Regions from separate parts of the Chitinophaga sp. Cy-1792 genome, predicted to be linked through region 1. Evidence: riboswitches for the same ligand, from Rfam matches in the RefSeq annotation. Region 1 holds a riboswitch; the other holds the start of a gene.

Evidence for each region. Region 1 has a riboswitch for S-adenosylmethionine ahead of F3J22_RS08810 (PLP-dependent aspartate aminotransferase family protein). Riboswitches for the same ligand answer to the same signal wherever they lie in the genome.
Region 2: it holds a riboswitch for S-adenosylmethionine, as region 1 does, so the genes downstream of both, F3J22_RS14000 (PLP-dependent aspartate aminotransferase family protein) here and F3J22_RS08810 (PLP-dependent aspartate aminotransferase family protein) in region 1, are expected to answer to the same signal.

Annotation. Positions count from the first base shown of each region.
Region 1 covers NZ_VWWO01000001.1:2,142,059-2,147,086, forward strand. The annotation lists gene F3J22_RS08805 (homoserine dehydrogenase) at 1-727, opposite strand, end outside; gene F3J22_RS08810 (PLP-dependent aspartate aminotransferase family protein) at 785-1,963, opposite strand; SAM riboswitch class I at 2,146-2,265, opposite strand; gene F3J22_RS08815 (DUF2851 family protein) at 2,396-3,673, shown strand; partial or broken gene F3J22_RS30825 (DUF3667 domain-containing protein) at 3,805-4,083, shown strand; gene F3J22_RS08820 (hypothetical protein) at 4,105-4,833, shown strand; gene F3J22_RS08825 (OsmC family protein) at 4,907-5,028, opposite strand, start outside.
Region 2 covers NZ_VWWO01000001.1:3,424,299-3,429,326, forward strand. The annotation lists gene F3J22_RS13990 (DUF2490 domain-containing protein) at 1-573, shown strand, start outside; gene F3J22_RS13995 (NAD-dependent epimerase/dehydratase family protein) at 754-1,704, shown strand; SAM riboswitch class I at 1,781-1,884, shown strand; gene F3J22_RS14000 (PLP-dependent aspartate aminotransferase family protein) at 2,054-3,223, shown strand; gene F3J22_RS14005 (dicarboxylate/amino acid:cation symporter) at 3,230-4,468, opposite strand; gene F3J22_RS14010 (TIM-barrel domain-containing protein) at 4,547-5,028, shown strand, end outside.

The DNA.
Region 1 (5,028 bases):
CAATGAGTTTGATCGTAGAATTACGTTGTCTGGCGAACTGGATATCGAAATCGTTCAGGTGGTGTATACCGAAGTTGAATACTTCTTCCGGTTTAACGAAAGTACCGAACGCGTGTAATAACAGGATGACAATTTTGAATTTAGGATCGTAGCCTTCGATGTCGAGGGTTGGATCTGTTTCTGCGAAGCCCAGGTCCTGCGCTTGTTGCAGGGCGGTTTCGAAGCTCAGGTTTTCTTCGAATATTTTGGTAAGGATATAGTTCGTAGATCCGTTACAGATACCTTCTACTGCATTGAGCAGATCGTTGTCGTAGTATTCTTCCAGGTTACGGATGATAGGAATACTTGCACAGCTGGAGGCTTCGTACAGGAATGGAACTTTATTTTCTGCCTGTAACTGGTAAAGAGAAGCGAGGTTTTCAGCAATCATTCTTTTGCTGGCGCTTACTACAGCTTTACCGTTACGCAGGGCGGTGCTTACGATTTCAAATGCTGCTTCAGTATCATTGATAAGTTCTACCACTACGTCAATGGTAGGATCTTCCAGAATTTCATTTTTATCAGTAGTGAAATAACTGCTGTCGATTGGTCTTGATTTGTTAGGGTCTTTAATACAGATTTTTTTGATTCTTGCATTAATACCTTTTGTTCTGTTCAATACTTCGTACAGGCCTTGTCCTACACAACCGAATCCGAAGATTCCTAAATTGATGATCTTATTTTCCATACTTTTTCAATCATTGTGCGGTCATCAATGAGCTGTAGCAGCCGATGTTCCGCGCTTTTATTGTAAAACAGTTATTTGTTTGCCGGCAGGAGAGTTGAGTCTGTCCAGTGCCTGTTTCAGATCGTTGATCAGGTCTTCTGCGTCTTCGATGCCTACAGACAGTCGGATACAGGAGTCCTGCAGACCTGTTTTTTTCCGGAAATCTTCCGGTATGTTGCGATGCGTCATGGTGGCAGGGTGTGCCAGCATACTTTTCACGCCGCCAAAGCTTTCTGCGAGTTTAAACAGTTTTGTTGCGTTGACGATACGGATCGCATTTTTGATGTTATCAGCCTTTAGTGAGAAGCTAACGAGTCCGCCATAATTTTTTTGTTGTTTCCTGGCAATATGGTGGTTTTTATGGGTGGCGAGCCCTGGATAGTACACCTTATCAATTGCCGGATGTGTGCTCAGCCAGTTGGCTACGGCAGTGGCATTGGCACATTGTTTTTCCAGTCGCAGCCACAGCGTTTCTATTCCGCGGATAGTGAGCCATGCTTCGAATGGGCTGAGGATACTGCCGGAAATATTCTGGTTGTACCTCAGCTGATCTGCCAGTGCTTTGGAATTTACCACTACCAGTCCTGCAATTACATCACAATGTCCTGCCAGGTATTTGGAGGCGCTGTGAATCACGATATCGGCGCCGAGGGTGATAGGCTGCTGCAGCAACGGTGTGCTGAGGGTATTATCTACCACAAGGAGAATATCATGTTGTTTGGCGATCTTGCTGACAGATTTAATGTCAGTGATGCGCAGTGTAGGATTGGTGGGAGATTCCAGCCAGATAACACGTGTTTTTGGTGTGATCGCAGCGAGTACTTTATCCGTATTGCTGGTATCAACAAAGTTTACCTTAATACCGAATCTTTCGAACATGTGGTTGAAGATCTGGAAGATGCCTCCATAGGTATCTTCTACCGCCATGATTTCATCGCCGGTTTTCAGGAGTTTGAGAACAGCATCAATAGCCGACATGCCACTGGCAAACGCGAATCCGGCATAGCCTTCTTCGAGGTTACAGATCAGGTCTTCCAATACTTTCCTGGTAGGGTTGTTGGCCCTGGAAAATTCGAATCCCTTGTTGATGCCCGGCGATTCCTGCACAAACGTCGATGTCTGATAGATAGGTACTGAAATGGCACCTGTCAATTCATCTACCGGAATGCTGTGAATCAGTTGTGTTGCTGTTTTCATTGTCAGAACTGTTTTTAATGATTGTCAGAATATGGAAATAATATTCTGCAACTTTATCACTAAAATCTAACTTAAACAACCACAAATCCATGAAGGGTGTGAGAGAGAAGGGCACAAAAAAAGGCTCTTCCTTTTGTTGGAAGAGCCTTTCAAATATATTAAGGTGAAGATTAATCTCTGCCAACTTATCTTTCTCTCGATTTTACTCAAGAGCAGGAATTAGCACCATCTTCCTGACTTGCAATTCAGGAAAGGTTGCTAAGGCATCATCGGGCCAGACCCTCCGCCTTTCTGGATAAGTGATGTGTAAGAACTGGGTGCAAAGGTAACATCATCCGGATCAAATTTCCAAATCAGAACAAAATTTTTTTTTCTCACCTGATTATTTACCCGTTATTCTACTATATTTTTATATAAACCAACCATATCTATATGTCTGTTAACCCGTTGCTCTCCGAAGAGCTGTTCCAGTTTATCTGGCAGCATCGCCTGTACAATCATCAGGCGCTTAAAACAACTGATGGCGAAGCCATTACCGTACTACATCCGGGGATTCCCAACCATCAGGACGGCCCCGATTTTACCGCAGCTACTATTAGCGTGGGCGCTACCCGCTGGAGCGGAAATGTAGAATTACATCTCTGTAGCTCCGACTGGTACCGCCATGCGCATCACCACGACCCGCGGTATGCGAACATTATTCTGCATGTGGTCTTTTGCCACGATAAGCCCGGACTGCTGTTTCCTGCGCCCTGCCTGGAATTGCAACAGCATATCCCCAAACTGCTGTTGCAAAGGTATGCTGCACTCAAGCTCAGTGCCGGTTTTGTGCCCTGTCACAGCCAGGTGGCCCGGGTATCTCCGCTGCACTGGCTCTCCTGGCAGGAAAGGCTGCTGGCAGAGCGCTGGGAGCACAGGATGCGCCGTTGGACAACACTGCTTCAGAAGAATTGCAACGACTGGGAGGAACTTTGTTATCACTTGCTGGCAGAGGGTTTCGGACAGCCGCATAACAGTGGCCCCATGCTGGATGTGGTAAAGCACCTGCCACTAACACTGCTCCTGCGTTACCGCCATCATCCGGCCATGGTGGAAGCATTGCTGTTCGGGCAGGCGGGGCTGCTCCAGGCAACCTTTTCAGATGACTGGCCCAATGCCCTGCAGCGCGATTACCAATGGCTGAAACATAAGCATAACCTTATTCCTGTGCCGGCGCATAGTTGGAAATGGCTACGGATAAGGCCTTCGGCTTTTCCTACTGTCAGGCTGGCCACCTTTGCAGCCTTGTGGATACAGCGGCCCCGGCTGTTTGCAGCCCTGACAGAAGCCGGTAGCCTGGAGGAAATTAAGCAGCTGCTTTTCGTACAACCGTCGCCGTATTGGAAAACGCATTACCGCTTCGGACTGGAAGTAGATAACGCACATGGAATGGGGACACAGGCGCTGAATAGTATCATCATCAATGTGGTGCTGCCGCTGCGTTACTTCTATGGTAAAATGAAAGCTTCCGTTTACCTGCAGCAACAGTCGCTGGAATGGCTGGGAGCTATGCCCGCAGAGGAAAACAGGGTACTTGCAAGGTGGAAAGAAGCAGGAGTGGTCGCTAACAACGCAGTGGCTTCACAGGGTTTGTTACATTTGAAAAAATATTATTGTGATGAGTTGAGATGCCTGCATTGTATGGTAGGCGTGAAGTTGTTGGGAAGATGAGCTGGTGGGGCTGATCAGCAGATAACCAGGAACTGGTCAGCCTGCTTACAGATAATGACATAATTTATCAGCTGATTTTTCCATTTCAGAAAAAACTAATATTTTTAAAGCTTCTTAACCCTACGATCACGTTGAAAACACAACCCTTACGCCAGCATCGGAATTGTCTGAATTGTGGAAAACATGTAGCCGACAGGTACTGTAGCCATTGCGGACAAGAAAATGTAGCGCCACACGAAACCTTTGGACATCTTATTAAACACTTTGTATCAGATATTTTCCATTATGATTCAAGGTTTTTACTGACATTAAAATACCTCTTTACCAGACCTGGCTTTCTTTCCCGTGAACATCGCCTTGGAAAACGGGTAAGCTATGTGAATCCAATCAACTTATACCTGTTTACCTCATTCATATTATTCTTCATATATATGACATGGCTAAAGCAGATTACCGGATTACAAGAACACCATACGCAGGAAAATGGTAAGACGGAAGTCATAACACTAGGGCCTTTTAAAGAACTGACGCTGATGAAGCGAAAAGTCATGCCAGGTGTCGCGCAAAACGATTCCGCTTCCATCAGGAATTATGCGTTATTGGAACAGATAGAAACCGTAACTACGCAGGAGGAGTTTGATGCTATTAATCATCAGCTGCCTGATTCGCTACATTTTACCGGCCTGACAAAATTGCTTATCCAGACAGATGCTGCTGCTTTAAAGCATTATCATTCTCAGGAAGAAAGGGAGCGGGTTTATGAGGAAGGATATTATCATAACTTCCCCAAGATCATGTTCTTTTGTCTGCCGTTTTTTGCCTTATTCCTGAAAGTTGCATTTTACAGGAATAAGCAATGGCTATACGCAGATCATGCGATATTTACCTTGCACATACATGCATTTGTATTTATAGTGCTGGCTATTACCCTGCCTTTATTCTGGACTTTAGGCCGGTACCTGGATAACAGTTTGTTCCATTGGATTTTAGCGGGCTGTTTTACACTTTATTTAATCATCGCATTGCGTAGGAATTATGGCCAGCCAATATGGAAAAGCTGTGTGAAAGGCATCGCGTTATATGGCGCCTATATAGGGTTTGTAGGGTTAGCGTTGACGCTGACAGGTATTTTGATAAACGTTTATCATACTTATTTTTAGAAAGACATCCCACCATAAAAAAATCCCGTCTCTACGCAGTAGAGACGGGATTTTTTAGTTTAAAAAGCAGGAATTACCAGTTAAACACAATATTTTGTTTGATATCCGGATGGATGCTGTAGGCAACCGGGCAGGTATGCGCGGCTCTTTCCAGGATGGTTCTGGCTTTTTCGTCCAGTCCGTGGCCGGCAGGGA
Region 2 (5,028 bases), 1.3 Mb from region 1:
CCACTCCATCACCAGGCTATCCTGGTGCTGAACCAGGAATTTTATCATCATTACCGCAAAAACAGGGAGTATTCCTACGCCATCAGCTACCGCCGGCAAAACAATTACGAGGAAGCCTATCCCTATCATAGTGCCGATCCGGCTTTTGAACAGGAATTCCGCCTCTATGGCCGGTATGCGATCACTACACCACTGGGACATCTCAAATGGAAAAATACTTTACGGCAGGAATTCAGGAAGTTTTTTGCCCCTGCATTCACGCCGGCAGAAGAGGATTTTCAATTCAGGACAAGACTGAAATCACAACTTAGTATACCACTGGGTACAGGCACCAATAAACTAAGTACCAGTGCGGAAATTTTGTTTGCTGTCAGCAAGGAAAATGAACCCCGTCAATGGAGTGGCTGGGGCTACAAAGAAACCAGGTTCACGGTCTATTATACGGTACATCCCAAACATCTTCCTGTTACCATCGATATCGGTTATATGAATGACCTGCTGGGTACAGGAGGGAATTTAACGGATGTGCATTATATGGCCGTTGATATCATCTGGGAGCGTAAACATCATTAAAATAACTGGCAGTAAAAGACAATAACGGGTACTGTCGGACATAATCAGGACCGGGAATTAAAATATCCTTATTTTTCAATCGTCTCCTTGTATATGCTGTATAATTTACTGAAATTCGTTGTGCTTGCACAAGGCCCCGGATGTTGGTTTTTAGCTTAACTTATTATACAAACCCTTTTTATGTCTGAACAGAACAACCGTATTCTTTATACTATTTTAGGCGCTGGCGGTATTATTGCCAATGAGCTGACCGCTCAGCTGGTGGCCGCCGGACAACGTGTACGTCTCGTTGGTCGCAACCCTAAATCCTATGCAGGTATCACCGATCTCGTGGCGGCTGATATCACTGATGCCAGCCAGACTTTAAACGCCGTGAAAGGGTCTGATGTCGTGATTCTTTGCGCGGGACTTAAATATGATATTAATGTCTGGTCCGTTGCATGGCCTGCCATCATGAATAACGTTATTGCTGCCTGTAAAGCCAGTAACGCCAAACTCCTCTTCTTCGATAACGTATATTCGTACGGGTTAGTAGAAGGACAGATGGTGGAAACATCTCCCTATAACCCGGCAAGCAGAAAAGGGGAAGTAAGGGCAAAGATTGCCACCCAGCTGATGGAGGAAGTAAAAGCCGGCAATATAACTGCTACCATTGCCCGTGCAGCCGACTTCTACGGCCCTCATGCCGATAAAACCGGTTTCCTCAACATCCTTATCATCGACAAATTCGCTAATAAGAGTACTGCCATGTGGATTGGCCGCGATGATATGCCACACAGCTATACCTATACGCCGGATGCCGGCAGGGCAATGCACCTGCTCCTGCAGGACAACAACTCCTGGAACCAGGTATGGCACCTTCCTACAGCCGCGCCGGCACCCACTGGTAAAGAATATGTAACAATGATTGCCGATGCCATGGGGGTGAAACCGAAATATATGAAGCTGAACAAATTTATGCTGTCGCTCACCGGGCTGTTCGATAAACAGACTAAGGAGATCGTAGAGATGTTATACCAGAATAACCACCCCTTTGTCTTTAATTCTGATAAATTTGAAAAATATTTTCAAATGACGCCAACGCCATACCAGCAAGGGATTCAGGATACTATTGCTGCCCATAAAAAGTAGTAGTCTACTGATTTTGTAGGAAATAAATTTGTAGATTTGAATTTGCGTCCTATCTTTGCATCAGTTCTTTAATAGTTGCTTATCAAGAAAGGAGTAGGGACATGGCCCGACGATACCTTAGCAACCTTCACCACGTGAAAGGTGCTGCATCCATCCTCGCTTAGCGAGGGAAGATAAGTCAGATACAAGTTTTACTAATTTTCTTTTAGATATAAAACTCATCTGGCTCCAGATGAGTTTTTTTATTTATACCCATGCCTGCCGGCAATGGTATAATACTCACCTTGCATCTCTCCTGATAGTATACTGCAAAAGAACCCCATTTATTCATCAAAAAAATTATGAACCAATGAGTACCATCACACAGCTGATCCATTCTTTACCAGTAGATCCTCAAACAGGCGCCATTGCAGTACCTATCTATCAGACTTCCACTTTTGTGCAGGAAGCACCAGGTGTCAACAAAGGCTATGACTATGCACGCAGTAATAATCCTACAAGGGAAACAGCAGAAAAAATTATCGCAGGACTGGAAGGAGGTGCTGGCGCATCGGCCTTCTCCAGTGGCCTCGCCGCGATTGACGCCGTTATTAAATTACTCAAGGCAGGCGATGAAATTATTGCAGTAGATGATATCTACGGTGGTGCCTTCCGCCTCTTCGATAAAGTATATAAAAAGTTCGGTATCCACGTCAATTATGTAGATACGACAGATGTCAGCGCCGTATTCAATGCCGTTACACCTGCTACCAGGCTGATCTGGCTGGAAACCCCTACCAATCCTACGTTAAAGATCTCCGACATCGAAGCAATCGCAAAGATTGCCAAAGCACATAATATTCTTTTGTGTGTAGATAATACCTTCGCTTCGCCCATCCTTCAACAGCCGTTGTCGCTCGGCGCCGACCTTGTAGTGCACAGCGCTACGAAGTACCTTGGTGGCCACAGCGACCTTATTGCCGGTGTGGTTATCAGCAAAACAGAACAACTTGCACAGGAAATTAAGTTCTATCAGAATGCCTGTGGCGCCGTACTGTCGCCGTTCGACAGCTTCCTGCTGATCCGTGGTATCGAAACATTGCCGCTGCGTATACGCCAGCACGTACAAAATGCGCAACAGGTCGCTGAATACCTGGAACAACATCCGGCAGTAGATAAAGTCTTTTATCCGGGACTGGCCTCACATCCGGGTCATGAGCTGGCAAAGCGCCAGAGTAAAGGGTTTGGGGGAGTTATCTCTTTTACTTTAAAGAATGATACCGCCGCAGCAGCTACTGCTTTTGTTACCAGTACCAACTACTTCAAACTGGCAGAGAGTTTAGGTGGTATTAAAAGTTTACTTTGTCACCCCGCTGCTATGACACATAAGTCTATCCCGGATGAAAAAAGAAGGGCTGCCGGTGTGAGCGACAGCCTGATACGTTTATCTGTTGGACTGGAAGAATATACTGATCTGATTAGTGATCTGGAACAGGCTTTTAAAAAGATACCTGTAGTGCAGACTATCGTAAACGCATAAACGAAATTAATCGATAACGGAAGGTGCCGGCTGGACGGGCTTCTCCAATGACCCGCGCAGGAAGCGGGTAGTCATCATAGCTGCCACATTATCGCCGGTTGCGTTGAGAATAGTGGCCAGCGGATCTACCAGCGTACCAATGATAATCATGGCAGGCAAGGCTTCCAGCGGAAAGCCGTAAATGCTCATCATCAGCATTTCGCCTACATAGCCGCCATTGGGAATACCGCCTTCCACAATACTGACGATAACGGTGATGCCCAGCGCCATCAGTATTGTATGCGGGTTATCGAATCCTTTTCCGTACATACCAAATACCACGGCCATTTTCACGATGGCCGATATACTGGAGCCATCTTTATGCAAGGTGGCTCCCAGCGGAATCACTACATTGGCGATATCATTGGGGACACCCATTTTAGGTGCTGCTTCCAGGTTAGCAGGGATGGTAGCGATACTGCTACCGGTACCAACTGCGGTAAGCATCGGCACAATATTATTCTTCCAGAAGATACGAATGCCGTGAAAGCCGCCGGCAATAAAGGCGTATAACGTGAAGCCGGTGATAAGGTAGACAATGCCCACAATATAGTACAGTCCCAGCGAATGAGCGTAAGTGCCAAACAGCTGCGGGCCTACGGTTCCGACCTGGCAGGCGAAATAGGCGCCCAGACCCACGGGGCCGGCCTTCATAATCACATGCAGGATCTGCTTCATGACCTCATTGCCGGAATGCAGGAAGTTACGGAATGCCTGGCCGGCAGCACCTGCACGCATAGCGGCAAATCCCGTGATCACGGAAAAGATGATAAACGGTAGCATATTTTTCCTGGACAACAGTTCATAAAACTCATTTACCGTCAGGAGTCGCGTGAGCTGTTCACCCAGGTTGCCCGGCTGGCCTATATTTCCCGAAGGAGTACTTAAAGTGATGACCTGGTGTATCGGGAATACCGTTACGGTGACCATGGTAAAAATAGCCGACAGCAGGAGGGTGGCCAGGAATACCAGCGACATCACCCCCAGTATCCTGCCCAGCTTTTTGCCTGCATCTACCTGCGCTATGGCATCTGCGATAGCAAAAAATACCAGCGGGACTACTGCTGTAAATAATAAATTGATGAAAATCTCGCCTACAGGCTGAATGACCGTTACCCTGGAACCCCATATCAGTCCGGCAATACTGCCCGCGATAATACCCCCAAGCAACCAAAAAACACTGGAATAATTCCTGATGAAACCCATAAGATAGTTTTCTAATTACAATTTATGCCGGAATTCTCAATTATGATCAGTATTTTTAGCCCGTTATATTAGTGAACAATGAAAATGAAATCTATCAACTCTCTGATAGGAGCTGCTGTATTGACGGCACTCCTGTCTGTAACCGGTATGCAGGCCAGTGCGCAGTACAGGCTTCGCTTCCACGGACCCAGCAATTTTGTTGAGCTGAACGGCAAAGACCTGAAGCCTCCTTACACGGTGGAATGCCTTGTGAGTCGCGATAAGGTCAGCACCTATTCCTCCCTGCTTACCAGCGGCGACTATGAGAGTGGGATTCGTCTCGAACAATATAACAATACCAACAAAATAGGCCTTACCCAGAAAGGTAAGTTCGATGTACTTTTCGATTATGAACTGCCGGTAGGAAAGCTCACGCACCTCGCACTGGTGGCCGATAGCGCGCATACTTCCCTTTATATAGATGGCAAATTTGTACAGACGATCGATAAAAGCATTCCTTTGCCGTTATCGCAGATCGGGCTGGATGGTGATGGTTTTGGTACCCTCAATGCCACCGTGGA